Regions from separate parts of the Streptomyces sp. NBC_00096 genome, predicted to be linked through region 2. Evidence: riboswitches for the same ligand, from Rfam matches in the RefSeq annotation. Region 2 holds a riboswitch; each other region holds the start of a gene.
What was found. A riboswitch is a leader RNA that binds a small molecule or an ion and turns the genes downstream of it on or off. The one in region 2 is predicted to bind cobalamin.
Positions count from the first base shown of each region.

Region 1: it holds a riboswitch for cobalamin, as region 2 does, so the genes downstream of both, OG904_RS31190 (DUF4430 domain-containing protein) here and OG904_RS00135 (ABC transporter substrate-binding protein) in region 2, are expected to answer to the same signal.
Region 3: it holds a riboswitch for cobalamin, as region 2 does, so the genes downstream of both, OG904_RS07570 (energy-coupling factor ABC transporter permease) here and OG904_RS00135 (ABC transporter substrate-binding protein) in region 2, are expected to answer to the same signal.

Region 1 covers NZ_CP108221.1:6,964,829-6,974,446, reverse strand. Annotated here, with positions in the region: gene OG904_RS31210 (phosphatase PAP2 family protein) at 1-121, shown strand, start outside; gene OG904_RS31205 (phosphatase PAP2 family protein) at 118-777, shown strand; gene OG904_RS31200 (M56 family metallopeptidase) at 805-1,746, opposite strand; gene OG904_RS31195 (BlaI/MecI/CopY family transcriptional regulator) at 1,743-2,114, opposite strand; cobalamin riboswitch at 2,294-2,443, shown strand; gene OG904_RS31190 (DUF4430 domain-containing protein) at 2,587-3,075, shown strand; gene OG904_RS31185 (cobalamin-binding protein) at 3,167-4,093, opposite strand; gene OG904_RS31180 (nitrilase-related carbon-nitrogen hydrolase) at 4,416-5,363, shown strand; gene OG904_RS31175 (SRPBCC domain-containing protein) at 5,373-5,831, opposite strand; gene OG904_RS31170 (aryl-sulfate sulfotransferase) at 5,998-7,107, opposite strand; gene OG904_RS31165 (IS110 family transposase) at 7,315-8,517, shown strand; gene OG904_RS31160 (ABC transporter substrate-binding protein) at 8,598-9,605, opposite strand.
Region 2 covers NZ_CP108221.1:26,993-36,610, forward strand. Annotated here, with positions in the region: gene OG904_RS00125 (SDR family oxidoreductase) at 1-430, opposite strand, end outside; gene OG904_RS00130 (helix-turn-helix domain-containing protein) at 678-1,757, shown strand; cobalamin riboswitch at 1,760-1,901, shown strand; gene OG904_RS00135 (ABC transporter substrate-binding protein) at 1,937-2,941, shown strand; gene OG904_RS00140 (FecCD family ABC transporter permease) at 2,938-3,993, shown strand; gene OG904_RS00145 (ABC transporter ATP-binding protein) at 4,110-4,895, shown strand; gene OG904_RS00150 (PE-PGRS family protein) at 4,873-6,408, shown strand; gene OG904_RS00155 (VOC family protein) at 6,518-6,907, opposite strand; gene OG904_RS00160 (N,N-dimethylformamidase beta subunit family domain-containing protein) at 7,168-8,790, opposite strand; gene OG904_RS00165 (polysaccharide lyase 8 family protein) at 8,884-9,618, opposite strand, start outside.
Region 3 covers NZ_CP108221.1:1,821,302-1,830,919, reverse strand. Annotated here, with positions in the region: gene OG904_RS07610 (YncE family protein) at 1-856, shown strand, start outside; gene OG904_RS07605 (cytochrome P450) at 1,002-2,258, opposite strand; gene OG904_RS07600 (tRNA-dependent cyclodipeptide synthase) at 2,239-3,036, opposite strand; gene OG904_RS07595 (EF-hand domain-containing protein) at 3,291-3,503, shown strand; gene OG904_RS07590 (PadR family transcriptional regulator) at 3,550-4,104, opposite strand; gene OG904_RS07585 (ATP-binding cassette domain-containing protein) at 4,142-4,987, opposite strand; gene cbiQ (cobalt ECF transporter T component CbiQ) at 4,984-5,733, opposite strand; gene OG904_RS07575 (energy-coupling factor ABC transporter substrate-binding protein) at 5,737-6,168, opposite strand; gene OG904_RS07570 (energy-coupling factor ABC transporter permease) at 6,174-6,881, opposite strand; cobalamin riboswitch at 6,910-7,106, opposite strand; gene OG904_RS07565 (flavodoxin family protein) at 7,196-7,933, shown strand; gene OG904_RS07560 (AfsR/SARP family transcriptional regulator) at 7,944-9,618, opposite strand, start outside.

The DNA.
Region 1 (9,618 bases), 6.9 Mb from region 2:
CGGCTGCCTCGTCGGCGCTCTCGTGGCCGGTGTCTGCGCCAGGGCCGTCCGGCGCAACCGGACCGCCCTGGCCGAGCGGCTGGGGAGCGGCCCGCTGCGCCCCCTGCTGGCCGGATCGTGACCCGCGCCCGGCTCGCCCGCCGGGCCGGGTGGGTGGCCCTGACCGCGACGGCGCTCTTCGCCCTGCTCACGGTGTGGGTCGTGCGCGCCCCGGACCACCTGCTGCCCGCCGACGCGGCCACGCACCGCTGGTCCGTGGAGCACCGCCCGGCCGTCGCCCGGGCGCTGGCCCGCGCGGTCACCGACACCGGCACCGGGTTCGTCCCGTACGCACTGCTCCTGCTCGCCGGCCTCTACGCGGGCCGCACCACCCGGCAGCGCGCGCTCACCGCCGCGGCGCTGCTGCTGTGCCTCGGTGCGGGCCAGACCCTGCGCTACGCGGCCATGCTGCTGATCGCCCGCCCGCGCCCCGACCGGGGCGACTGGGCCGCGTACGCCTCGGGCTGGTCCTACCCCTCCGGCCACACCGCCACGGCCGCGATCACCGCCGGGCTGCTGATCGCCGCCCTGTTCCTGCGCGGGTCCGGGGTGCCCCGGACGGCGGTCGCGCTGATCGCGGCCTGGGGCGTCGCCGTCGGACTCACCCGCGTCCACCTGGGTGTGCACTGGCTGTCCGACGTGCTCGGGGGCTGGATCTTCGCCACCGCCTGGCTCGGCCTCCTCGCCTCCGTACACTTCCGGCGGCGCCCCGCCGACCGGCCGGCGCCGGCCGGCTGACCTGTGGCAGCGCACCCCCGTCCGGCGTCAGTCGGAGGGGCGTTCCCCCTGGGCGATCTCGACTCCGCGGTGCAGCCACACGGCCCCGGCCAGGGAGGAGGCCCCCGCCCCGGCGCACAGCAGGGCCATGGCCAGCAGCGCGGGGACCACGCGCCGTACGGGTGCCCGCGTCAGCAGGGCCTTCACCCGGGCGGGGACCGGTCCGGTGACGGCGCCCGCCACCCGTACGGAACCACCGGGCCGGCGGCCGGCGCGCGTGGCGGCCAGCGCCGCGCGCCCCACGGCCCGCGCGGTCAGGGTCCGGTCCCCGGTGGCGCGGGCCGCGGACTCGTCCGCGGCGCGCTCGGCGGCGAACGACACCCGGGGGACGACGGCGGCCAGGGCCGGGTGGCACCATCCGGCGAGCTGGGCGACGGCGAGGAAGAGGTGGTGGCGCGCCGCGAGGTGGGCGCGCTCGTGGGCCAGGAGGGCTTCGCGTTCGCGCGGTTCCAGGGAGCGCAGCATGCCGGTGGTCACCACGACCCGGCCCCCGCTCCGCAGACCGCCGGGCAGGGCGTAGGCATCCGGTCGGGCGTCGTCCAGGACGCAGAGCTCCCCCGAGTGCGGGAGGCGGGCGACACCCTGGCGGGCGGTGCGCAGGTGCTTCGCCTCGGAGATCGCACGCCGGACCACGGTGACCGCGGTGACCGCGGCGAGCGCGCCGGACAGCGCGGAGACGCCCAGCGTCAGGAGCGCCGGACCGGCCCGGAGCGGCTGGACCAGGTGGACGAGGGCGGCCACGGGCGGAACCGCCAGGGCGAGCGGCAGCAGCAGGACTCCGAGGCAGGCCACGACCCCGACGGCGAGCGCCGCGGTGGCGAGGGTGATCGTCCACAGCGCGACCCCGGGCCTCACCCGGGCGGCGGTGCGCCGGGCGAGCGGCGGCAGCAGCCAGGGCAGCAGGAGCGGGACGATCAGCAGGGCGATCACCGACCGCCTTCCTCCAGCAGCCGCCTGAGCTCCGCCTCGTCGCCGGGGCCCAGCCCTTCGACGAACCGGGCCAGGACCACGCTGCGGTCACCGTCCTGGTCGAGCTCGCGGTGCATCCGGCGTGCGGTGAGGCCGTGGGCGTCTTCGACCGGGTGGTACAGGAAGCCCCGTCCGCCCGGGGTGCGGTCGATGACGCCCTTCTCCTGCAGCCGGGCGAGGAGCGTCGCCACCGTGGTCCGGGCCAGCGGCTGCGGTATCGCCGCCCGCACCTGCGCCGCCGACTGCGGTGTGCCCGCCGCCCAGAGCGCCGCCAGAACGCTGGACTCCAGCTCGCCCGCCGGCCGGCGTTCGTTCGCGCTGTCCGTCACGGAACCTTCCTCTCAGGTCGATCGTTTGCGGCGGGGTGGACCGGCTGCTGTTCCGCGGACGCCGAGCGGCTCCACTCCGACCACCATTATCGACCGGCCCGGCACCGGGGCGCCCCCGAGCGGGGTGCCGGATGCGTGGCCGGAAAGTGACCCCTGGTCACGGCGCTCCCGCGACCGTACGATTCGACTGCCCGGTCGCTCCGGGTGACAACTGAATGGCCGTTTGACCTGGGGGAAGCCGGTGCGAATCCGGCGCTGACCTGCAACCGTGTGGGGCGCGTACGTACGCGCTCCGAGTCGGGGAGCCCGGCATCCGGTTCGTACCACTCCCCCTGTCATGGTCTGCAGCGCGGAGCCCTGGGTCGCCGACTCGTCGACCGCCCGTTCCCGCTGCCCAGGGGGAGCGCGCGCTGTCGGGCGTGTCCGCGCGGCCGGGTTCGTGCTGTGGACCGGCCCGCCCGGAAGGCAGCACATGCACCCGAACCTCGTCCGCCGCGCCCTCGTCACCACGGCCGCCCTGGGGCTGGCGCTCGCCACGGCCCCTGCCGTCGCCCAGGCCAAGCCCGTCCCGCACACCAACGCCCCCGTCAAGGTCAGCCTCACGGTCCAGGGCCCGAACGGGGTGCTGTTCAAGGGCAGGATAAAGACGAAGGGGCACGAGGTGACCACCGCCACCGGCGGCACGCACAAGTGCGACGGCACCAACGGCTCGGCGAACCCGACCGCCGTCCCCACGCCCACCGCCGCACTGGACGACGCGGCCAGGAAGAAGCACTTCACCTGGGACGGCACCTGGTACGCGTCGTTCGACGACTTCTCCGTCGACACGATCAAGAAGGTCAGCGGGGGCGGCTCCGCCTACTGGAGCATCTCCGTCAACGGCGCCCCCACCCCGGTCGGCGGCTGCCAGTTCAAGCTGAACGCCGGCGACCAGGTGGCCTTCACCTGGACCTCCTTCTGACGCCTGCGGACCTCCTTCCGACTCCTGCGGGCCTGACTCCTGCGGGCCTGACTCCTGCGGGCCTGACTCCTGCGGGCCTCCCCCTGACTCCTCACCCCGGGGGCTGCTCCAGGCGGCACGCCTCAGCCGGAGTCACCGGCTCGCCCGCCCGCACGCCGTGCAGTACGTGGGCCAGTACTTCGGCGCCGCGCACGACGCGCGGTCCGGGCCGGTTGAAGTAGGCGGGCCCGTCCAGGACCCAGACCTCCCCGGCCCGTACGGCGGGCAGCTCGTCCCACCCGGGCAGGGAGGTCAGGAGCTCGCGCTCGCGCAGGGTCCGCTCGGGCGGGAATCCGCACGGCAGGAGCAGGACGACGTCGGGGCGGGCCGCCCGTACCGCCTCCCAGGTCATCGGCCCGGTGTGCTCGCCCGGTGCGGCGAGGAGCGGCTCGCCTCCGGCGCACGTGATCTGCTCGGGCACCCAGTGCCCGGCGGGCCACAGCGGGTCGAGCCACTCGATGGCCACCACCCGGGGCCGTTCCCGGCCCCGGGTCAGCCGCTCCACCTCGGCGAGCCGGCGGCGCAACTGTTCCCGCCGCCGCTCGGCCCGCTCCCGTACGCCCAGCGACTCCCCCACGGTGACCAGGCAGTCCAGTACGTCGTCGAGGGTGCGCGGCTCCAGGCTCAGCACCCGGGGGCCCGCGTCCAGTACGCGCACCGCACGGGAGACCGCCTCGTAGGACACCGCGCAGACGTCGCACAGGTCCTGGGTGAGCACGATCTCCGGGTCGAGCGCGGCGAGCGCCGCCGTGTCCAGGGTGTAGAGGGAGGAGCCGGCATGGGCGGCCCCGCCCACGGCTTCGGAGATCTCCCGGCTGCTGAGCTCCTCCACGGCGAACTCGGCCCTCGTGACGACCGGAACCGGGGCGACCGCCTCCGGTGGCCAGTCGCATTCGTGGGTGCGTCCGACCAGGTCTGCGGCGAGACCGAGGTCCGCCACGATGTCCGTGGCCGCCGGGAGCAGGGAGACGATGCGCATGCACCGACTGTAGGTGCTCCCCAAGGAGGGCGAAGTTCCCGAGCCGGGCCCGCGTTGCGCCCCTCCTGACCTGTGGCGCCAACCCGCCACCCGCACACGGGAATTCCCTGCGTGCCACATCGCCCGGGTCGGCGCCGGAGCGCGCGCCCACCACGACCTCGTACCGGGTGGGAGCGGAGACGGTTCGCCGTCGCCGTCGGCGGGCCCGGGGAGCACGGCGATCCCGCCGCGTGACCGCTCCACGGTCATCCCTTGACTGACCTCTTCGCCTCACGCATGCTGACTGAAAACTCAGTCAGGATCTATCGAAGGCGGCTTTCGCGTGACCTCGTACGAACTGCTCACCTCCTACGGCTCGCCCCTCGGCTCCCCGGCCCGCACGGAGCCGGCCGAGCGGCGGCTGCTGCGCGTCGGCCTCGTCCAGATGCGCTGGTACGCCGACGAGAACGCGCACGACGACCGGCTGCGGGAAGGCGTCGCGCTCGCCGCCGCCGAGGGGGCCACCGTCGTCTGCCTCCCCGAGCTGACCCGCAGCCCCTACTTCTGCAACTCCGACGACCCGATGGGCGACGGCGCCGCCCGTTACCTGGAGGACGTGGAGGACGGTCCCACCGTCCGCCTCGCCGCCGAACTCGCCACCGGCCTCGGCATCACCGTCCACGCCTCCCTCTACGAACGGGCGGCCGACGGCGGCCTCGGGTACAACACGGCCGTCTGCGTGGCCCCGGACGGCTCGCTGATCGCCCGGACCCGCAAGAACCACATCCCCGCCTTCCCCGGATACCGCGAGGACCTGTGCTTCCGCCCCGGCGACAGCGGCTTCCCGGTCGTCTCCCACGAGGGCGCCCGCTTCGGCTTCCCCACCTGCTGGGACGAGTGGTTCCCCGAACTGGCCCGCGCCTACGGTCTGCAGGGCGCCGAGATCCTCGTCCACCCCACGGCCATCGGCTCCGAGGTCGACCTGCCCGAGTTCGACACCCGGCCGATGTGGGAGCACGCGATCAGCGCCAACGGCCTGGCCAACGCACTGTTCATGGTCGTGCCCAACCGCATCGGCACCGAGGGCCGCTCCACCTTCTACGGCTCCTCCTTCATCTCCGACCCCTACGGCCGGGTCATGCTCCGCGCGCCCCGGGACCGGCCCGCCGTCCTCGTCGCCGACCTCGACCTCGACCAGCGCCGCGACTGGCTGGACTTCGGGCTGATGCAGACCCGCCGGCCCGAGCTCTACGGCCGGCTCACCGAACGGCGCCGCGTGGGGGTGGCCTGACACGGCCTGTCAGTCCGCGGGCTCCCGCAGCCAGGTGTCCGGGCCCGGGTCGCCGCCTTCGGCTCGGGAGGCGAGCCGGTCGACGTAGTGCTGCCAGCCCTCGGCGTGGGTCACGCAGGCCTCCTCGGAGGGCAGGCCGCTGTGGACCAGGTGGAGCAGGGTGCCCTCGGGGACCGGTTCGAGGGTGATCTCCACCCGGGTGGAGCCGGCCGCCACGGGCCCGGAGCCGGTCTCCCAGCCCCAGGTGAAGACGAGGCGCTCGGGCGGTTCGACGGTGAGGAAGCGGCCGGTGGCGATGTTCCCGGCGGTGATCCGGGTGCGGTACGAGCCGCCGGGCTCGAAGGAGAACACGCCGTCGGCGCCCATCCAGGACAGCCACTTCTCTCGGTCGGTGAAGAAGCCGAAGACGGTTTCGGGGCGGGCCGGGATGCGGCGCTCCAGCGTGACGGTGTCCGTAGGCGTCGCCATCAGGGTTCTCGCTCCGTTCCGCCCTCGGGCCCCTTCGCCACCTTAGTCCCGGCGGGGGCGGCCGCATGCCCTCACACGCCGCCGCCGGAAGGGGTCGGCGGCGGCGCTCACGAGCCGGGGCCTCGCCTCCGCCCGGGAGGCGACCGGTCGGCACCGGGCCCTTCGTTCAGAGCCAGGGGAACTGCTCGGCGGCGTAGCGGTGGGCACGGAAGACGGAGTTCTGGGCTCCGGCCGAGGACTCCAGACCCACGCCCTCGCCGAAGGACCGGAACTGCGGGACCACGAACTCCCAGACCACGTCCCCGCCGGGGGTCACCTCGAAGAGCCGCCCGAAGGAGCCCTCGGCGATGAAGGTGTTCCCGTTGGGAAGCCGCTGGGCGCTGGACATGTAGGGGCTGTAGAAGTTCTGCGGCGGGTTGTCCTCGTACGACCACACCTCCTTGCCCGTGGCCGGGTCGAGCTCCAGCACCCGTGAGTACGGAACGGACGTGGTGTCGCGGTAGGTGCCGTTGTCGAAGACCAGGATGTTCCCGCCCGCCAGCTCGTGCGGATGGTGCTGCTGCGCCAGGACGTCGGGGCCGATGTGCCACAGCACGGACCCGTCGGCACGGTCGATGGCCACCGCGGAGGACGCGCTGCGGAAGCCCACGACGATCGAGCCGTCGGCGCGTTCGTTGACGGTGTTGGCCATGGGCCAGTGCTCACGTGCGAAGTGGGCGTTGAGCGGGAACTCCTCGGGGTCGAGGTGCTCGATCGCGGCCCAGCGCCACACTTCCTCCCCGTCCCAGGTCAGCTCGTACACCACGTCCCCGTAGATCACCCCGCCCGGGGCCTCCGAGCCGGGGATGCCGCCCCGGATGCGGGCCGCGTCGGCCGGATCCAGCGGCTCGACGACGGTGATGATGAGGTTGCCGTTGTGCAGGATCGATGCGTCGTGGTGGTGGAAGGGGTGTCGGACCTCGCGCAGGACCGTGGAGTCCGGGGCCAGTTCCTGGAAGATGCCGCCGTGGTAGACGTCCCAGATGGGGAACAGGGTGGGGCTGCTGGTGTCCTTGGCCGCGTAGAAGAGGTTGCCGCCGGGAAGGAGCTGCGCCTGGCGGCCGGGCGGGTGCGGGGAGTTCCAGGTGTGGACGGGGCGGCCCTCGATGTCGACGAGGTGGATCGAGCCCGCGCTGGTGATCGGCGTGTAGAGGGTGTAGCCGCCGTAACTACGGTCGGGGTCATGGGCGATGAGGCCGACGCCGCGGCGGCGCAGGGTGTTCTGGTCGACGGTCATGAGGATCTCCGTAAGTTGTTAGGCGGCCCGAGAGGGCCGGGTGTGGCTGATGAGGCTCTGCCTTCAGTGGCTTCGAAGGAGTGGCCGCCCGGCTCTCTTGGGCGCCCTGGCTGCTGATTGAGATGTGCGCTTCGGTCGCTGATTACGGAGATGACAGCGGGGTGTCCCTCGGGCCGACGGCAAGCCGTGTGGAACGAGGAGGGGTAGATGAACGAGCGACGAGCCCGGCTCTGGGCCGGCATCGACGCGGGCAAGGGACACCACTGGGCGGCAGTGGTCGACGAATCCGGCACCACCCTGTGGTCGAAGAAGATCGACAACGACGAGGCGGCGATCCTGACCGCACTCGGGGAGATCCTCGACCTGGCCGACGAGGTCCGCTGGGCGGTGGACATCTCCGGAACGTCCTCCGCGCTGCTGCTGGCGTTGCTCGCCGCGCACGGCCAGCAGGCCGTCTACGTGCCCGGACGGACCGTCAACCGCATGTCCGGTGCCTACCGGGGCGAGGCCAAGACCGACGCCCGGGACGCCTACGTCATCGCCGAGACAGCCCGTCAGCGGCGGGACTTCGCCGTGATTGACGTGCCTGCCCAGCTGGCAGCCGACCTCGCACTGCTGACGGCGCATCGCTCGGACCTGGTGGCCGACCGGGTTCGGATGATCAACCGGCTCCGTGACGTGCTGACCGGCATCTTCCCCTCGTTGGAACGTGGTTTCGACTACAGCAACCACAGGGGTGCACTGGTGCTGCTGACCGGCTTCCAGACCCCGGCCGCCCTGCGTCGGCGTGGGCAGACCAGGCTCACGGCATGGCTGGCCAAACGCGGCGTCCGTAACGCCGATACCGTCGCAACCACCGCTCTGGAGGCGGCCGGAGCCCAGTACACAGTGCTGCCCGGCGAGGACGTTGCAGGACAGATCACCGCCGACCTGGCCGGGCAGATCCTGGCGCTGGACGATCGCCTCAAGCGCGTCGACAAGCAGATCCGCGAGACGTTCCGTACCCATCCGCAGGCCGGGATCATCGAGTCGATGCCCGGCATAGGCCCGATACTCGGCGCCGAGCTGGTCGTCGCCGCGGGAGACCTGACCGCCTACGCGGACGCCGGTCACCTCGCGTCGGCGGCCGGGCTGGTACCGGTTCCCCGGGATTCCGGCCGCCGGACGGGCAACTTGCACCGGCCCAAGCGCTACAGCCGCCGTCTGCGACGGGTGTTCTACATGTCCGCGCAGACCAGCATCATCTGCGATGGCCCGAACCGGGACTTCTACCTCAAGAAGCGCGGCGAGGGCTGCAAGCACGTCCAAGCCGTCATCGCCCTGGCCCGCCGCAGAGCGAGCGTGCTGTGGGCGCTGCTGCGTGATGGAAGGGAGTTCACCTCCGCTCCGCCGGTCACGCAGACGGCTTGACTTCGTCATTGAGACTCCTGCGGGGGTGAAGTGGTGGATGCAGTGGGTGGGGGTGAAGCGGGTGGATGCCGTGGGTGCGGTCAGCGGACGGTGACGGCGGCCGGGTCGACGGCCGTCAGGGGCGCCGGGTTCAGATACCGCAGCAGCGCGGCGCGGTCGGCCGGGCCCGGCAGGCTCTGGGCGGCCTTCGCCCAGGCGGCCTCCTGCTCCAACTGGGCCAGCAGTTCGGGCGAGAGGGTCGCGCCGTAGCCGTAGCGGGGCTGGAAGGCGGCCACGTAGTCGGCCTGGAGGGCGCCCTTGGACTGGGCTAGTACGTCTTTGCGCGCGGCGGCCGGGTCGGCGCCGATCTCGCGCTGGGCCTTCAGCAGCGCCCGGAGCACCGCCGTGGTGCTCGCCTCGGTCGCCTTGGGGCCGGCGACGAGCAGGGTCCGCGCGGTGTAGCCGGTGAAGGGGAGCTCGGCGTAACGGTCGCCGAGGGCGGTGCGGGCGGCGCCGTAGAAGCTGGGGAAGGTGACCCCGGCGTCGACGTCCCCTCGGGCCAGCGCCGAAGTGACCTGGTTCGGGGCGAGGTTGACCACGGTCACGTCCGCGGCCGTCAGCTGCGCGGAGGCCAGCATCCGGGACAGTGCGTACTCGACGTTCGTGCCCTGCGGGACACCGACCTTGCGGCCCTTCAGCGCGGCGAAGCCGGTGATCTGCCGGTCGGTCCGGGTCAGCAGGCGCCAATCGTCGAACCGGGACAGGTCGGCGACGATGCGCAGCTCGCGCCCGCCCAGTGCGGCCGTCACCGCGGGCAGGTCGCCCACGACGCCGAGCTGTGCCTGACCGCCGAGCACGGCGTTGAGCGCGTCCCGGCCGGTGGGCTGGGTGGTCACGGTGGCGTCGATGCCCTCGGCGGACCACAGGCCGCGCTCCTGGGCCACGTAGACGGGCGCCCCGCCGAGTTGGTCGCTCGCGGCGAGGGAAACGGCGGGGCGGCCGTCGGCCGCGGCTCCGGAGCCGGAGCCGGAGCCGGCGGTGCAGGCCGAGGTGAGCACGCAGAGCAGGGCTGCCGTCAGCAGGGCGGCCGTCGCACGGGGTCTGAGCATGGGAGGGGGTCCT
Region 2 (9,618 bases):
CGTGGTTCGGAAAGGTCTTGCGGCCCGCGACGGAGCTGATGTTCACGATCGTGCCTGCGCCGCGCGCGATCATGCCGGGGAGGACCGCGCGGGTTCCGTAGAGCAGGCCCTTGACGTTGATGTCGATCATCCGCTCCCACTCGTCCACCGGCTGGTCGGCGATCCGCCCCAGCAGCATCGCGCCGGCGTTGTTGACCAGCAGGTCCACCGGGCCGAACCGCTCCTCGGCCGCGCGGACCGCCGCCTCCACGGCCGCCCGGTCGGTGACGTCGACCTTGAGGCACAGGGTGTCGGGCAGTCCGAGCTCCTCCAGCTTGTCCAGCCGGCGGGCGAGCAGGAGCAGGGGGTGTCCCTGGGAGGACAGCAGGCGGGCGGTGGCCGCGCCGATGCCGGAGCTGGCGCCGGTGACGACGACGAGGGGCTTCGCCATGGTGATCTTGATCCTTTGCGGGGAGGGGAGACGGGGGAGGGGTGGAGGGGCGGAGGGGTGGAGCGGGGACGCAGGGCGAGCGGGCTACCTCTCCAGGAGAGCACCGTCCGGCGGGCTCCACCGGCCGCCCCGGGGGTGGAGTCGTACCAGGGGTACGCAAGACCCCCCCCTTACAGCGGATCGGCCGCTTCCATTCCTGCCCGGGCGCCCCCGGCAAGATTCGGAAGGGACGGCCTAGCCTGGAGGGATGACCGTCACTGCCGGGCGCGAGCCCAATCCCGACCTGCGGGACTTCCTGCGCTCCCGGCGCGCCCGGATCGCTCCAGAGGAGATCGGCGCCGCCGCGCACGCGGGCCGGCGACGGGTGCCAGGGCTCCGCCGCGAGGAGGTCGCGCAGCTGGCCGGGGTCAGCGTCGACTACTACATCCGGCTGGAGCAGGGCCGCAACCTGCACGTTTCCACCGAGGTGCTCGACGCGGTGGCCCGTGCGCTACGGCTCGACGCCACCGAGCGCAGCCACCTCTTCGACCTGGCCCGGCCGCAGCGGGCCGACGGGCGCGGGTCCGGAGGCGGAGGCGGAAACGGCCACGGACATGGGCACGGGCTCGGGCTCGGGCTCGGGCTCGGGCTCGGGCTCGGAGATGGGCTCAGAGATGGGCCAGGACATGGGCCAGGACATGGGCTCGGGCATGGGCGCGGACACCAGCCGGGAAGCGACCCCGTACGCGGATCCGCGCCCGGAACCGTCCGCGCCGCCGGATCCACCGGAGCCGCCGTACCGCAGCGCGTGCGGGCCGGGCTGTACCGGGTGCTGGACGCCCTGGACGGCACCCCGGCGATGATCATGGGGCACCGGCTGGACGTCCTGGCCGCGAACCGGCTCGCCAAGGCCCTCTACACCGACTTCGACGCACTGGCCCACCGGGACCGCAACCTCGCCCGCTTCATCTTCCTCGACCCCGCCGCCCGCGAGCTCCTCGCCGACTGGGAGACCGGCGCGCGCGGAGCCGTCGCCGCGCTGCGGCTCTACGCGGGCCGGCACCCGTACGACCCCGCGCTGCGCCCCCTCGTCGACGAACTGTCGGAGAGCGACGAGGACTTCCGGCAGTGGTGGGCCGCGCACGACGTGCTCGAATACACCCACGGCACCAAGCGCTACCGCCACCCCGTCGTCGGTGAACTGGCCCTGGAGTACGAGTCCCTCACCCTCCCGGACGACCCCGACCAGGCCCTCTACCTCTACACCGCCGAGCCGGGATCCCCCTCCGAAGAGGCCCTGCGGACGCTCGCCTCCCGGACGGCCGACGCGCTGCACCCGAACGGATGATCGCACTCCGTATGGCAGAGTGGACCGGGTCATCCAGGCGGTGCAGGACAGGAATCCGGTGCGAATCCGGTGCGGTCCCGCCACTGTGACCGGAACCCCCAGGGGAACCGGAGCCAGACACTGACGCACCGCCTTTTCGGTTCGACCAGGGGACGCGGATCCCCCGGAGAGGCTTCGTCATGCCGTCGTACCCCCGCGCACTTCTGCGCGCGCTCCTGCCCGTCCCGCTCCTGATACCGCTGACCGCGTGCGGGGCCCCGGCGGGATCCCCGGCCGGGGCGAACGACGCGGCCGCGGGGGCGGGCGCCGCGCCCGGGTACCCGTACACCGTCACCAACTGCGGTGTCAGCAGCACCTATCAGGCGCCGCCGCGGCGCGCCGTCGCGATGAACCAGCACGCCACCGAGATCCTCCTGGCCCTCGGGCTGGAGGAGAAGATGGCCGGGACGGCCTACCTCGACGACGCCGTGCTGCCCGCCTACCGACCCGCCTACGACAAGATCAAGGTGCTGGCGAAGGAGTACCCCTCCAAGGAGGTCCTGCTCGGCGCCAACCCCGATTTCGTGTACGGGGGTTACTCCAGCGCCTTCGACAAGGCGCAGGGCCGCGACCGCGAGGGCCTCGCGAAGTCCGGCATCAACTCCCGGCTCAGCGTGGAGTACTGCACCGACGGGAAGGTCGGCCTGGAACAGCTCAGGACCGAGATCACCGAAGTGGCGCGGACCTTCGGTGTGCCCGAGCGCGGCGACAAGCTCATCGCGGACGAACAGCGCCGCATCGACGCCGTTCGCGGGCGGGTGAAGGACAAGGCCCGGCCCGCCGTCTTCGTCTACGACTCGGGCGAGGCCTCCGCCTTCACCTCGGGAGGCAAGGGCATCGGCAACGAGATCGTCTCGCTGGCGGGCGGGACGAACGTGTTCGCCGACCTCGAGGACACCTTCGGCGACGTGTCGTGGGAGAAGGTCATCGAGCGCAAGCCCGAGGTCGTCCTCATCTACGACTACGGCGGCACCACCGTCGAAGCCAAGAAGCAGCGCCTGTTGAACGACCCGGCGCTGGCGCAGGTTCCCGCCGTCAGGAACCAGCGGTTCGTCGTACTGCCGCTGTCCTCCGCGGTACTCGGCGTGCGCGTGGCCGACGCCGTGGAGTCGCTGGGCGGCGGGCTCCACCCCGACGCCGCGTGAGGCGTCGGTTCGCCCGCGCGTCCACCCGTACACCGCTCGTCCTGGCCGTACTCGCCGGCGCGCTGGCCGCGTCGGCCGTGGCGGGGCTGGCCCTGGGGCCGGTACGGATCCCTCCCGGCCAGGTGCTCGACATCGTGCTCGGGGGACCCGGACCGGGAGGGGGCGCGGGCGCCTTCGGGGCGATCGTGTGGGACGTCCGGATGCCGCGCGTCCTGCTCGGGGCCGTCGTCGGCGCGGGACTGGCCGTCGCGGGAACCGTGCTCCAGGCCCTCGTACGCAATCCGCTCGCCGACCCGTTCCTGCTCGGAGCCTCCTCCGGGGCCTCGGCGGGAGCGGTGCTGGTGATCGTCTTCGGCGCCGGGGTCCTCGGGTTCGCGGGCGGGGCCGCCGTACCGCTCGCCGCCTTCGCCGGGTCGATGGGCGCACTCGTCGCCGTCTACGCGATGGCCCGGCGCGGCGGCGCCATGACCACCGGCCGGCTGATCCTCGCCGGAGTCGCGGTGCAGTACGTCCTGTCCGCCCTGACCAGCCTCATCCTGGTGCTGGCCGCGCACCCCGACCAGATCCGCAGCGTGCTGTTCTGGACGCTCGGCGGACTCGGCGGGGCCCGCTGGGGCGAACTGGCCCTGCCCGCCGGCGCCCTGCTCCTCGGCACCGGGCTGCTGGTCGCCCTCGCCCGGCCGCTCGACCTGCTGCTCGCGGGGGAGGAGGGCGCCCACACGCTCGGCCTGGACACCAGCCGGTTCCGGGCCGCCGTCTTCGTCCTCACCTCGCTGGTCATCGGGGTGCTGGTGGCCTACAGCGGGGCGATCGGCTTCGTGGGGCTGATGGTTCCGCACGCCGCCCGCATGGTCGTCGGCGCCGGGCACCGGGCGCTGCTGCCGGTGGCCGCCCTGGGCGGGGCGGTGTTCCTGACCCTGGCCGACCTGGTGGCCCGTACCGCCGCCGCGCCGGAGGAGATCCCGGTCGGTGTGGTCACGGCTCTCGTCGGCGGACCGTTCTTCCTGTGGATGCTGCGCGGGTCCAGCCGGAGCGAAGGGGTCGTGGGATGACGGCGGGTAGGGCGGCAGGGGCGGCGCGGCCGGTCTCGGGGCCGGTCTCGGGGCGGCTATCCGGTCGGGTCTCCGGTCGGGTCTCCGGTCGGGTGTCCGGTACGGTCTCCGGTCCGGTGGAACTCGTCGTCGAGGACGTGCGTTATGAGATCGACGGGCAGCCGCTGCTGCACGGGATCGACCTCACCGCCCGCCCCGGCGAGACGGTCGGCGTGGTCGGGCCCAACGGCAGCGGCAAGACCACGCTGCTGCGCTGCGTCTACGGCACCCTGCGCCCGAGCGGCGGGCGCGTGGTGCTGGACGGCACGGACGCGGCCACGCTGGGGGTCAAGGACCGTGCCCGGCGGGTGGCGGTCGTGCCCCAGGACGCGGCCGGCACCTTCGGGCTGACCGTGCGCGAGGTGGTGGCCATGGGGCGCAGCCCGCACAAGAGGTTCTGGGAGCAGGACGGCCCGGACGACGTACGGCGCGTCGCCGAGGCCCTGGACACCGTCGGCGCGGCCGCGCTCGCCGGGCGCCGTTTCGACGGGCTCTCCGGCGGCGAGCGCCAGCGCGCCCTGGTGGCCCGCGCCCTGGTCCAGGACCCCGGCCTGCTCGCCCTGGACGAGCCGACCAACCACCTGGACATCCGCTACCAGCTGGAGATCCTCGGCCTGGTCCGCGCCCTGCCGGCCACCGGCCTGCTGGTCCTGCACGACCTCAACCTGGCGGCGATGTACTGCGACCGCCTGTACGTCCTGGCGGGCGGCCGCGTCGCCGCATCGGGCACCCCGGCGCAGGTATTGACGGAGCCGCTGCTGGCAGAGGTGTACGGGGTGCGCACCCGCATCGCCACCCACCCGACGACGGGCGCGCCGAGCATCGTCTACCTTCCGGAGGATGGGGAGCGAACAGGGCACTGACGTGCCGGACTGGGACGGGCTGGAGTTCGGGGAGGCGGCGGGGGATCGGCTGCGCCGGGCCCGTCGCGAGGGTCTGAGCATGAACCGTGCCGCGCCCGACGGGATCCTGGTGGGGCTGATCGGCGCCAGCGAGCAGCTGCTGCACCGGCCGGACCTGCCGCAGGCGGTGCTGGAGGCGGCGATCGGGCATCCGGACCGGCGCGTGCGCGGCGCTCTCGCCGAGTACCGGGGCGCCACGATGCGGTTCTCCAGGACCGGTACCCGGACCTGCGTCCCGCTGACCGCCGATCAGTGGTCCCGGCTCGTGCTGGGAGAGGCAGGCTCGCAGCGGAGGTACTTGGTGGCTGCCCTGGCGGCCGACGCCGGGGTGCCGTTGACGGAGGAGGCGTACGAGGCGCTGACCACTGCCGGCTCCCACGCGGTCAGGGCGGACGCCGCGAGCCTGCCCGGCCTGCCGGAGCGGCTGCTCGCCGCCCTGGCCCGCGATCCGGCGGCGACCGTACGCGCGGCGGTCTGCGGGGCGGCCTGGGCGGAGCTCGGGGACGAGGTGCGGGACCGGCTGGCCGCGGACCCCCACGAGACGGTGCGCAGGGCCGTCGCGGTGGCCCGCCACGAGGAGGTCCCGGTCACGGCCGAACTGTTCGACACCCTGCACGGGAAGTACGCCGCGGTGGAGGCCCTGCGGCTCGAACCGGACCTGGCGGCCCGGCTCTGCGCGGACGAGGAGCCCTCCGTGCGGCGGAGACTCGCGGAGAACCCGTACCTGGGCCCGGACCTGGTCGCCGTACTCGCCGCCGATCCGGAGCACGGCGTACGCCTCGCCGCATCGGTGCGGCCCGAGCTGACGGAAGATCAGCGGGCCGGCCTCCTGGCGGGCTTGGAGCTGGACGGGATGCGGCGCACGGTCCCGTGGGTGGTGGCCCTGCACGGCGACCCCGGGGCGATGCGGCGGCTCGCCGCCTCCGTCCATCCCGTGCTGCGGAGCAGTGTGGCGACGGCCCGGCGGCTGCCGGCCGATGTCGTGGAGCGGCTGGCCCGGGACGAGGACCGGGTCGTGCGGCTCTTCCTCGCGGAGGAGTGCGAAGACGCCCCGGCGGACATGCTGCTGGAGGTCTGGAACTGGTGGACCGGGAGCCTGTCCACGCCCGACCGGCCCTACGGCCACCCGAACTTCCCCGGCCGGGACCTCCTCCGCTACGCCGGGGATCCCGACCGGCGGCTGCGGCAGCTGGCGCTGGACGACCCGGACTCGACGGCGGAGCTGGTGGAACGCTTCAGCCGGGACGGGGACGAGGAGGTCCGGGCCCGGGCGGCGACCGACCCCCGGCTTTCCGCGGAGTCGGTGCTGCGACTGCTCGACGACCCGGACCCCTGCGTCCGACAGCTCGCCGCCCGGCACCCGCGACTGCCGGTGCCCGCCCTGGCCGGGCTGCTCGGCGACGAGCAGACGGCGAGGGCGGCGGCGCGGAACCCGGCGCTGCCGGAGCGGGTCATGCGGCGCATGCTCGACTGACTTGCCGACTTGCCGACTTGCCGACTTGCCGACTTGCCGACTTGCTGACCTGCCGGGCGCCGAGCCGCATCCGCATCCGCTCGGGGCGGTGGCGGACCCCGCTCCGGTGCTACTCCTTGAAACCGCCGTACGGCCGGGTGATCAGTTCCATGCCGTGCCCCGAGGGGTCCTGGAAGTACACGCCGCGGCCGCCGTCGTTGTGGTTGATCTCGCCGGGGTGCCGGCCGTGCGGGTCCGCGAAGTAGGTGATCTTCGCCCGCTGGATCCGCGCGAAGGCCTCGTCGAACTCGGTCTCGGAGACGAGGAACGCGTAGTGCTGCGGGGTGATGGACCCGTCCGGGACGGTCGCGAAGTCCAGGGTGACGCCGTTGGCGGTTTCGACGGGGATGAAGGGGCCCCAGGGCGCCCCGACTTCGAGGCCCAGGAAGTACGCCAGGAATTCCGCGGACTCCCGGTTGTCACGGGAGTGGATGATCGTGTGGTTGAGCTGGATCGTCATGAGTGGATGCCTCCGAAAGGCATGTCCCGGCACCTCCATGTCTCACCCAGCCGGTGACCGACACGCGATGCCGCGACATGATCCTAAACATCCCTTACGTATGGAGTCCAGGCCTTCCGAACCGCCCGGCGAGGTGCGGCGCCCCGGTGCGGGGGCGGCGCCGCCGGTCATCCGTCCTTCCTCCCCGAGGGCGAGGGCCTGCCCGACGCCGGTGCCGGCCCGGGCGCCGCACCCGTCTGAGCGGCCCTCGGGCCTCCGGATCAGCTCCCCGAACCCCCGTACACCGCCTTCACGTTGTCCTGCGCCGGATGCGTCCGTCCCGCCGGGCCCGCGGCGAAGGCGCGCAGCAGGTTCTCCGTCACCCGTGTGGTCAGGGCGCCCGAGCGTGCGTCCAGGCCGTGGTTGGCGCCGCTGCGGCCGTCGCCCTTCGCGTCGAGGGCCTCGACCCAGCGCATCGTTCCGGTCGCGAGGACGGCGGCGCCGCTCGGCACCGTGTAGTACGCCGTGTCCTGGTGGCTGGGACGGCCCTCGCAGACCACGGGGGAGTGGGCCAGGATCTCGATCGGGCGGGGGGTCGTGAAACCGGTGTTGACCTTGTCGTACTCCACGCCGACCAGGTGCGCGAACGTGTCGCCCGCCTTGGCGCCGGTGCCCTCGAAGAGCCAGTGGCCCGGGTTGGTCACCACGTACGGGGCGTCCACCGGGTAGCCGTCGTAGATCACGCCGAGCAGCGAGCTCTCCGGGTCCGCGGCGGGCGGGGAACGGAAGTCGACGGTGGCCGGGTGGCCGCGTTTGAAACCGGGGTCCTGGTCGTAGGAGGACTTGTAGCAGACCACCGTGCGGTCCGGTCCCAGGTCGGAGGCCTCCAGCCGGATCCGGCGGTAGCAGCAGTTCGCACCGAGGATCGCGATGTTGGTGCCGGCGTCCCGGGCGGCGGTGAAGTGCGCGCGCTGCTCGGGCGACCAGTACTCGTCGTGCCCGAGGGACAGGACCGCCGAAGCGCCTTCCAGCAGCCGCTTCTCCCGGGCCACGTCGGTGGTCGTCGTGTAGCCCAGGGGGATGCCGAGCCGCTCGGCGAGCGCGAGCAGCGGGGCCTCGTAGACGAGGAACAGGCCCGCGCCGTCGTCGTACTCGTAGGGCCGGTCGAAGGTCACGGCGAGCGAGCGGGAGGCGTAGCCGCCGCTGGGGCCGTCGTAACTGCCGTAGCCGCCCCACCGGTTGTACGCCTGCCAGGTCGCCACCGCGTTGACGACGACGGTACGTCCTGACGCGCCGGCGGACCGCACGGTGACGGGGACGAAGCGCTGGCCCTCTCCGCCCTGCGCGTCGAGGCGGAGCAGGTAGCAGCCTTCGGGCCAGTCCTTCGTCTCGACGGTGGCGCTACGGGTCCACCGGGTGCGGACCATGCGGGTCCCGGAATCCACCGTGTGGTCGGGCTGACGCACCCCGGGCAGGGCTTCGGACCGCCAGACCAGCCGGGCCCGGGCCCCGCCGTACCAGCCCATGCGGTAGGCGGAGACGGTGAACCGGGGCGCGGTGGTGGAGACGTGCAGGCCGAAGGGCTCGCCGGGCAGGACGCTGACCCTGTCGGCGAAGCCCTCGATGGCCCGCGCCGGCCCGGCCTTGGTGACCTGCCAGTCGGCGTTCCCCGGGCGGGCGTTCTCGGCCTTGACGTCGAAGCCGTGCGGCCCGTCCTTCTCCGGAGAGCCGGCAGGCTTGGGGCTCGGGCCGGGCCCCGCCCCCTCCGCCTCCCCGGCGTCCCCGTTCGCGCAGCCGGCCACGGCCCCCAGCCCGGCGGCGGTGGCCGCCGCCCCCGTCGCCAGGGCGAGGAACCGCCGCCTGCCCGCGCCTTCGCCGTCCCCGGCTATGTGCTCCTGATCCATGAAGGGCACGCTATGTCACCGTGTGGCCTACACATCTACCGCCCCGCGCTCGGCCGGGGATCCGGTCAGGAGAGCGCGCCCGGAGCCTGGAAGTCACCCCAACCGGACCACCACCTCCTGGCCGGCCCCTTCCAGCGCGGTGAGGCTGCCGAAGCCCAGCTGGAGCGTGGCCCCGGTGGTTGCCGAGACCACGCTCGCCGCCCGGGTCAGCACCTGGGCCACGGGCCGGTTCCACACCAAGGTCAGCGCCGTCAGGGTGCGGGTCGGGTCCGAGACGCGGAGCGCTGCCGTGCCGTCGCCGGGCTCCCGCACCGTCACCGAACACGGCGCGCTCGCCCACAGGGTGCCGACCGTCGCGGCCTGCCAGAAGTTGACCCCCGTGAAGCCGAGCGAGCCCACCGCCACACCCTGGGCGGTCACGTTGTTGGAGAGCACCGTGAGCCATCCCGTGGCGGCGGACCGCGCCGAGGTCTGGGCGGCCGAGGCGCCGGGCATCAGCTGGTAGACGTAACTGCCGCCGGCCGGATCCGTCCCGTGGTCGTACCAGAGGGTCAGGTACCGCCGGGTCAGGGCCGTGGTGGAGGAGCTCCGGTTGATATCGCTCCACCGGCCGGTGCGGGCCTCCCGCAGCGCCCTGAAGGTGCCAGACCCCGACATCACGTACCCGCCGAAGCCCGCCAGGTGCGCCCATCCGGGCCCGGGGAAGGAAGCGGTCCAGCCCAGGGCGGCCGGCTGGACCGTGCCGCCGACGGTCAGTGCGTGACTCCCGGCCGCGCCCAGATTCCGGTTGTCGATGACCGTATCGACCGCGGTGCCGTCGGTGGCACT
Region 3 (9,618 bases), 1.8 Mb from region 2:
CCCCGTCGGCGTCCAGCCCCAGCACGTGGTCCCCTCCTGGGACATGAAGACCCTCTGGGTCAACAACAACCGGGGCCACACGCTCACCCCGATCAACCCGGCCACCGGCGAGGCCGGCAAGCCCGTCGAGGTGCACGACCCGTACAACCTGTACTTCACGCCCAACGGCAAGTACGCGGTGGTCATGGCGTCGATGGACAAGGAACTGGTGTTCCGCGATCCGCACACCATGGACCGCGTGAAAACCGTCCCGGTGACCTGTTTCGGCGTCAACCACGCGGACTTCTCCGCCGACGGCCGCTACTTCATCGTGAGCTGCGAGTTCTCCGGTGAACTGCTCAAGGTCGACACCGAGAAGATGGAGGTCATCGGCCAGCAGAAACTGCCGTTCGAGGGCGCGATGCCGCAGGACGTCAAGGTCTCGCCGGACGGAAAGACCTTCTACGTCGCGGACATGATGGCGCACGGCATGTGGGTCCTCAGCGGCGACACGTTCGACACCCCCAAGCTGCTGCCCACCGGAAAGGGCTGCCACGGCCTGTACGTCAGCCGCGACTCCAAGGAGATGTACGTCTCCAACCGGGGCGAAGGATCCGTCTCCGTCTACGACTTCACGCAGAACAAGCTGACGAAGAAGTGGGAGCTGCCCCAGGGCGGCAGCCCCGACATGGGCGGCGTCTCCGCCGACGGCAAGGTGCTGTGGCTCTCGGGCCGCTACAACTCCGAGGTCTACGCCATCGACACCACCACCGGGAAGCAGATCGCCAAGGTCGCGGTGGGCAGCGGCCCGCACGGCCTCGCCGTCTACCCGCAGCCCGGCCGCTACTCGCTCGGCCACACCGGCATCTTCCGGTAGGCGCACGGGCGCACGGGCGCACGGGCGTACAGGCGTACAGGCGCGCAGGCGCGCAGGCGCGCAGGCGTCGCGACGTGAAGGCTTGACGACGTGAGAGTGCCCCGGGAGCCCGCACAGCTCCCGGGGCACTCTCACGCGCCGGACGTCACCAGGAGACGGGGAGCCGCTCCGGAAGCCGCTTGATGAAGCCGGTCCGCCAGACGAGGTTCTCCGCCGGCACCGCGAGGCGCAGCTCGGGCAGCCGCTCGACCAGCACCTCCAGCGCGATCTCGGCGTGTGCCCGGCCCAGCGCGGAGGCCGGGCAGAAGTGCCGGCCGGCGCCGAAGGCGAGGTTGGCGTTGGAGCCCTCGCGCTCGAGGTCCAGCTCGTCGGGGTTCTCGAAGGCCTCCGGGTCGAAGTTGGCGCCCTCCAGCAGGACGAGGACGAGCTCGCCCTCCCTGATCAGCACGTCCCCGACCTGGATGTCCGCCATCGCGATGCGCGGCAGGCCGTCACCGACGGACAGGTTCCAGCGCAGCAGCTCGTCCACGGCCTTGCCCATGCGCTCCGGGTGTTTGCGCAGATACCCGATGAGCTCGGGCTTCTGCAGCAGCGCCAGGACCGCGAGGGTCAGGAACGCGGACGTGGAGACCGCGCCCGCGCCGAACAGCGACACGGCGACGGTGGCGAACATGTCGTCGGTCAGGTGCGCCGACTCCGGGTCCGCCTCCTTCAGCTCGGCGAACTTGCCGAGGAGCCCCGTACGCTCCTCGGCGGGAAGCGCGAGCTGCGCCTTCAGCCGGTCCTCGAAGTAGCCGACGTCCTTGTACCAGTTGAGCGCCGAGTCGGCGAACGGCTCGCGCGCGGTCATGAACGCGACGTCCAGACCCGACATCAGCCGCCGCCAGTCCTCGAACGGCACGCCCAGCACCTGGCAGTGCATGGCCGCCGAGAACGGATCGGCGAAGCCGGCCCGCAGGTCCGCGGGCCCGCCCTCGGCGAGGAGCCGGTCGACGAGCTCGCCGGCCTTCGCGCGCAGCCAGTCCTGCAGACCCTTCTGGCGCGGGTTGAGCGCCTTCATGACCGCGTTGCGCAGTCCGGCACTGTTGATGTTGCCCATGTTGTTGACGACCTCGGGCGGGATCGTCAGCGCGTACTGGCGGGGGACCCCGGCGTTCGCCGTGTCCTTGAGGCTGAAGCGCTCGTCCTCCAGCACCTGCTTGGCCAGCGCGTAGCTGCTCACCAGCCAGGCCGGGTCCCCGGTGAGGGTACGGACCTTCGCGACGGGCGCCTTCTCGCGCAGCCAGGTGCACTCCTCGGGGAGCACGTCTCCGCGCCGCGAGAGCGGGAAGTCGAGGAGGGCCTCATCGGTCCGCCCGCCCGTCTCACGGGAATGGTGCGCCTCAAGCTGCTCGACGCTCATCGACGGTCCCTTCGGTTGGTGCGGTGTGCGTGTGCGTGTTCACGTTCGGGTGGTTCGGGTGGTTCGGGTCGCTCTGAGCCATATCGGCCACCTCGGGCCTCACGACGGCATAGGCCTGGTTCCTGGTCGCGCGCAGTCCCCCACCGCGCGCGAAGAGGACATCGGTCATCGGCATCTTGACGTGGTAGGCCGCCACGGAGGACGGGACGTCGAGAATGCTCGGGGTGTCCACGAAGAAGGGCAGCTCGGCTGCCATGTAATCGAAACACACCTGCAACTGCGCGTCGGTGATGGATTCACCTTCCGGCAACTTGGAGCCGACAAAATGCAAGGCCATTTCCTCGCAGCCCTTGCGGAATTCGTCATCGGTCTCCAGGAAATGGAGTACGCGCCTGTGCAGAAGTTGGTAGACGGGGTTCGTCTGGAACTCCGAAAGTGCCCTCACTCGGATCTCGGCGTGCGGAGGCCCTGATTCCTCCACGCCCTTGAGAATCCGTCGCCGGACCGCCTTGATTTCCTTCGTCGCGCGCTTCTCCGCGTGTTCCTGGGTGTAGCCGAAGGCGGCGAACATCCGGTCCACGTGGAGGTCTGCGTAGACGAAGTCGACCTGCGCGAAGCGGGTCGTGGCCCATCGGGCGAGGCTTGAGATGCGCTCGGAGCTGAAGTAGCTGTTTCCAGGACTCACTCCGATGAGCACATGGTCGCCGTCTTCCCAGATGTGGCGGCAAGTGCGGGTGAAGGGCAGAACTTCGAATGATGCGTCAGCTGTGATCGTCACCTGTTTGATCGCCCTTGTTGCCGCTTGTCCCTGGGAGCCCTGCGCTCCCGGTGTGGCGGCAATGTCGCTACGTTATGCCGTGGCCCCGGAGGGTGACAAGTGGGGGCTTGAATTGTTGGCTGGAATTATCGCTTCCGCACTACGGAAGAGTAATTGAATTTCTTTCTGCCGCTCGAACGGGACCCGGGGCGTCCGGGGGCGCCGCGTGCCGCTACCCTGAGCCGGTCAACAAGCACCAAGAAGGGGTGGACCCAGTGGCGGACATCGACAGCGCACGGACGACGTTCGGCAAGTTCGACGTGAACGGTGACGGCTTCGTGACGGCCGACGAGTTCCGTTCGGCGATGGCGGAGATGGGTGACCCGTTCGTCACCGGCCCGGTCGCGGAGGCCGTGATCGCCGCCAAGGACACGAACAACGACGGCCTGCTCAGCTTCGACGAGTTCTGGGCCTCCCTGAACAAGTAAGCCCCCCGCGCCGCCCCCGGCCCCCTGCCGGGCCGGGGTGCGCGCGTCAGGCCCGCGGCTGCGGCCCGGACATGCCCTCCACCTCGGCGAGGGCCTCCTCCAGCCAGCGCAGCCAGAAGGTCTCCAGCCCGGTTCCCGCGTGCAGCACGACACGCCGCAACCGGTCCTGCGCGGCGTCCCGGCCGGCCGGGAAGTCCTTCTCCTCGATGGACTCGTACACCGCCAACTGGGCGCGGTGCAGCTCCAGGTGGCGCCGCAGCTCGGCCGCCAGACCCTGCGGCCCGACCACCGCGGCCGCCCGGATCCGCAGCAGCAGGGGATCCCGTACCGGCTTGGGATCCTGGCTCTCCCCGACCCACCGGGCCAGCTCGCCGCTCCCGGCGGGCAGCACCTCGTACTCCTTCTTCCGCCCCCGTACGGGCACCTCACCGGGCAGCGCCCGGATCAGCCCGGCGTCCTCGAGGCGGCCGAGCTCGCGGTAGATCTGCTGGTGCGTCGCGGACCAGAAGTACCCGATCGACTTGTCGAACCGCCGGGTCAGCTCCAGCCCCGACGAGGGCTTTTCGAGCAGGGCGGTGAGGATGGCGTGCGGCAGCGACATGCGGCCATCCTAGGTTTTAGGCCGGGCATCACCCTGCCTACCGCCAGGCGGCCAGCGCCTCCGGACTCCGGGGCCCGGGAGCGTCCGGCGCCAGCAGGCCGTGCGCGCGCAGCAGGGCCGTGACCGCCGGGGACCAGGCCGCGCGCAGGCCCGCCGAGGCGAGCAGGTCCGGGTCCGAGAGGAGGGCGCCGGCCGCGCCGAAGCGGATGCCCGACGGGGTCAGGACCGCCGCGTCGTCGGCCCAGCGGACCGCCAGGTCCACGTCGTGCGTGGCCATCACCACCGTCGTGCCGGAGGCCCGGAGCCCGGCGAGGACGGCCAGCAGCCGCTCCTGGCCGTCCGGGTCGAGCCCGGCCGTCGGCTCGTCCAGGATCAGCACGCGCGGCGCCATCGCCACCGCCCCCGCGATCGCCGCGCGCTTGCGCTGGCCGTAGGACAGGAGGTGGGTGGGGCGGTCCCGGAGCGCGGTGATGTCCAGGGCGGCCAGCGCCGAGTCCACCCGGGAGCGGACCTCCATCGTGGGCAGCCCCAGGTTCATCGGGCCGAAGGACACGTCCTGTTCGACGGAGGCCGCGAACAGCTGGTCGTCGGGATCCTGCACCACCAGCTGCACGGAGGTGCGCAGCCGGGTCAGCCCGGCCCGGCCGTACGAGACCTCCGTGCCATCGAGCCGCAGCGCGCCCGAGCCGGGCCGCAGGCCACCGCTCAGCAGCCGCATCAGCGTGGTCTTGCCGCTGCCGTTGCGGCCCAGCAGGGCCAGCGCCCGGCCCGGCGCGATGGCGAAGTCGACGCCGGAAAGGACCGCCGGGCCGTCCTCGTAGGCGTAGCCCGCCCCGGCCAGTTCCACCAGAGGGGTCACCAAGGGGGTCGCCAACGGGTTCACAGGTAGAGCCCCTTCAGGGTGAGGGTCAGGGTGATCAGGGCCGCCAGCAGGGCCGCCGAGGCCGCGAGGAACCGCCACGACAGCGCCGCCTCCGGTACGAGCACCCGCAGCGCGCCGTCGTAGCCGCGCCCGGCCAGCCCCGCCTGGAGCCTGGCCGCGCGGTCGAAGGCCCGTACGAAGGAGGTCGCGGCGAGCCCGGCCAGGGACCGCCACACCGCCGCCCGCCCGGTGTGCCCCAGGCGGGCCGCCTGGGCCCGGCGGACCTGGGCCGTGGAGTCGAGGAGCAGGAAGCCGATCCGGTACATGACCAGGGCCACGTCCACCACCGGGGCCGGCACCCCGGCCCGGACCAGCCGGGGCAGCACGTCGGAGACCGGGGTGGTGAAAGCGAACAGCAGCAGCCCCAGCGAGGCCGCCGAGGTCCGCAGGAGCAGTTCGGCGGCGTGCCGCGGGCCGTCGGGGGCCAGGGCGAGCGGACCCGCCGGGCCGCCGACCGCGAACAGCAGCGGCAGCGCCCCCGTGAAGCAGAAGCCGAGCGGGAGCCGGAAGGCCCGCCACAGCTGCCGCCCGGCGACCCCCGCCGGGCCCAGCAGCACGGTGAGGGTGGCGGCGGCCACGAGCGGCCCGCCCGGCCAGGGCGGCAGGCAGACGGCGGTGACCGTCAGCCCGATACCCAGCAGGGCCTTCTCCAGCGGGTGACGGCCGCGCCAGCGGCTGGAGTGCGCCGCCACGTCGATCGGCAGCACCGCCTACGACTCCGCGCGCGCCGGGGCGGAGGGCTCCGCGGCGGCAGGGGAGGGGGCCGCGGCGGAGGCGGCGGAGGTGGCGGGGGCGGCGGCCGCGGCGGGGAAGGCGGACGGAGCGGCTGCGGCCGCGGCCGCGGCGGCTGCGCCCTGGCGGCGGCCCTTGCGGACGCCGAAGTAGTAGGCGAGCACACCCGCGCCGAGGGCGGCCTGCAACGCGAACAGTGCGGACTCCACCTCCCCGGAGGGGGGTTCGTACAGCGGCGAGAACCACGGCTCGTAGTCCGGCTTGAGCTCCGTGATCGCCGACTCCGCCTGCGCGTCGGCGCCCGCGAAGGGCTCCTCCTTGCCCTCGCCCATCCCCAGCGCGATCGGGAGGACAGCCAGCGCCGCCACCAGGAGCAGCAGCAGGCCGTTGATCTTCGTGTTCCGGGACATCCCGCTCATCGGGCCGCCACCTCCGCTTCGGTCTCCCCGGGGCGGGCGGGCGTCAGCTTCGCGACCCCGAGCCGGACCAGGTCCGACTTGCTGGCCTGCATCAGCAGCCGCATCACCAGCACGGTCAGCAGGCCCTCGCTCACGGCCAGCGGGATCTGCGTGACCGCGAAGATCGCCCCGAACTTCGCGAGCGCGCCCGGGAACCCGGTGGCCGGGTCCGGGAAGGCCAGCGCGAGCTGCACGCTGGTGACGCAGTAGGTGACCAGGTCCGCGAAGAAGGCGCCGAAGAAGACGGTCACCATCAGCGGGAGGTCGAACCGGCGCAGCAGCCGGTAGACGGCGTAACCGGCCCAGGGGCCGGCGATCGCCATCGAGAAGACGTTGGCGCCGAGGGTGGTGAGCCCGCCGTGGGCCAGCAGCAGGGCCTGGAAGAGCAGGGTGATCGTGCCGAGCACCGCCATGACCGGCGGCCGGAACAGGATCGCCCCGAGCCCGGTGCCGGTGGGGTGCGAGCAACTGCCCGTCACCGACGGGATCTTCAGCGCGGAAAGGACGAAGGTGAACGCGCCGGACGCACCCAGCAGCAGGGTGCTCTCCGGGTTGGCCTTCACCTCGCGGGTGAGCGAGCGGACGCCGTGGACGACGAAGGGAGCGGACGCGGCGCCCCAGGCGGCCGCGTGCAAAGGGGGCAGGAACCCCTCGGCTATATGCATGAGTGGGGAGACCTCTCCAGCACCTCGTGGATGGACAACGCGCCCCGGCCGGTCTCCTGGCTCACGGGTGCTGCCGTCCCGGCCCCGCCTTCCCGGGCAGCACGGAAACCCCCGCGCAGCCCAGTGGCCTTCCCGCAGGAGTGGAGCCGGACTTCCCGATCACAGTGGCGAGGGCCGCACCGGTTTCCCACCGGTTTCCCGAACACCAAGGCCCGCTGACCCTAGTCGGCCGCACGGACCGGTACCAACCCGCCCCGGGCCCGGACGGGTGCGGCCCGGTGGCGGCCGAGCCCGGCGGCGCCGAGGCTGGTGGCGTGGCTGCCGACACCGATACCGATACCGCGAACCCGTTCGACTACTCCGACCTGACCGCCGTCTACGTCAACTGCACGCTCAAGCGATCACCCGAGCCCAGCAACACCGAGGGCCTGATCGGCAGGAGCCGTACGGTGATGGAGGCCGCGGGGGTGCGGACCTCGCTCATCCGGGCCGTCGACCACGACATCGCGACCGGTGTCTGGCCCGATATGACCGACCACGGCTGGGAGAGCGACCAGTGGCCGGTCCTCTACAGCCAGATCATGGACGCCGACATCCTCGTGCTCTGCGGCCCGATCTGGCTCGGGGACAACAGCTCGGTGATGAAGCAGGTCATCGAGCGGCTCTACGCCTGCTCCTCGATCCTGAACGAGCAGGGCCAGTACGCCTACTACGGGCGCGCGGGCGGGGCCCTGATCACCGGCAACGAGGACGGCGTCAAGCACTGCGCGATGAACGTCCTCTACAGCCTCCAGCACCTCGGCTACGCGATCCCGCCGCAGGCCGACGCCGGCTGGATCGGCGAGGCCGGGCCGGGACCCTCGTACATGGACCCCGGATCCGGCGGCCCCGAGAACGACTTCACCAACCGGAACACGGCCTTCATGAGCTGGAACCTCATGCACCTCGCCGCGCTGCTCAAGCGCAACGGCGGGATGCCCGCGCACGGCAACCAGCGCTCCCTGTGGGACGCGGGCTGCCGCTTCGACTTCCCGAACCCCGAGCACCGGTAGGGGACGCCCCCTACCCCGGTACGTCGGCCAGCGCCGACTCCAGCTGCGCCAGCAGTGGCCGCGCGTTCATCCTGCGGCAGCTCGACAGGGTCTCCTCCAGCACCGCCCGGGCCGCCGGCGCGTCCCCCGAGGCCAGCAGCGCACGGGCCAGCGGGGGCGCCGCCAACGCCCGCACCAGGCTCTGCCCCGACCGGCGGCCCAGCGCGTCGGCCTCCCGCAGGTGGCGCAGGGCCCCCGCCGTGTCCCCGCGGTCCTGGGCGATCCTGCCCAGCCCGATCCGGGCCGCGCTCTGCCCGGCCAGATCGCCGGAACCCAGGGTGAAGGCCAGCACCTCCCCGAAGCCGGCCTCCGCCTCGTCCAGCCGGCCCAGCAGCCGTTGCGCGTCGGCGACCCAGCGCAGCACGCACATCCGGGGCCAGGCCGCGCCGCCCAGCACCGCCACGGCCAGGGCCTCGCGCAGCACCTCCAGGGCGCGTTCCGGCTCGCCGCGCGCGAGCAGCACCTGACCGGTCCCGCGCAGGGCGTGCGCCTGGCCGTAGCGGTCCCCGGCCGCCTCGAAGACGGGCGCGATGCGCCGGCAGCGCCGGGCCGCCTCGTCGAGCCGGCCCTGGATCCGGGCGAGGTAGGAGAGCAGCCAGCCCGCGTACGCCGCCCCGTGCGCGTCCCCCAGCTCCTCGAACAACGCCTCGCCCGCGCTCAGCATCGCCCGGGCCGGACCCCACTCCTCGCGGCAGGTCCGCAGCCTGCCCAGCCCGACCAGCAGCACCGCCTCGCCCGTGCGGTCGCCCACCGCGCGGGCCGCCCCGAGCCCCGCCTCCTGGACGGCCTGCCAGCCGGCCAGGTCGCTGCGCAGGTCGAAGAGGTACTCGCCGCCCGCCGCGAGCTCCCAGCAGGCGTACGGGTCCACCCGCGCGGCCTGCCGCACGGTGGCGACCAGCGCGTCCCGTTCCGCGCCGAGCCAGCGCACCGGATCGGCGCGCGGCCCGGCGAGGACCGCCGGGTCGGGGACCCGGGCGGCCGTGCGGCCGCCCAGCCCGGGGTAGTCCAGGCCCTGGTGGGCGCGCCGGCCCTCCCGTACGAGCGCCACCCAGCAGGCGAGCACCCGGCGCACCACCGCTCCGTCCTGCCGGGCCAGCTCCCGGCCGAAGGCGCGGACCAGGTCGTGCATGCGGTAGCGCGGCCGGCCGGTGCCGTCCGGGCCGGACACCTCCAGCAGGTGGGCCGCCGTCAGGGCGTCGAGCGCCTCCTCCGCAGCGGGCAGGGGCCGGTCCAGGACCGCCGCCGCCGTCCAGGCCGCGCAGTCGGGGGCGTCGAGCAGCGCGAGTCCGCGCAGGAGCGCCCGCGCGTCGGGGGGCAGTGCGCGGTAGCTGAGCCGCAGCCCGGCCCGCACCCCGTCGAGCACGTCCAGCCGGGCCCGCTCGTCCTCCAGCCGCGCCACCAGGTGGGCCGGCCCCCGGTGCGGGAGCGCGGCCAGCTCGGCGCCGACCACGCGCAGCGCGAGCGGCAGCCGCCCGCACAGCCGGACCAGCTCACGGGCCGCCTCCGCCTCGGCGGCGATCCGTTCGGGGCCGGCGGCCAGTGAGAGGAGGGCGAGGGCGGCCGGCTCGTCGAGGAGGGGGAGCGAGAGGGCGACCCTCCGCTCCAGCCCGCCGAGCCGGTACCGGCTGGTGACCAGCACGCCCGGA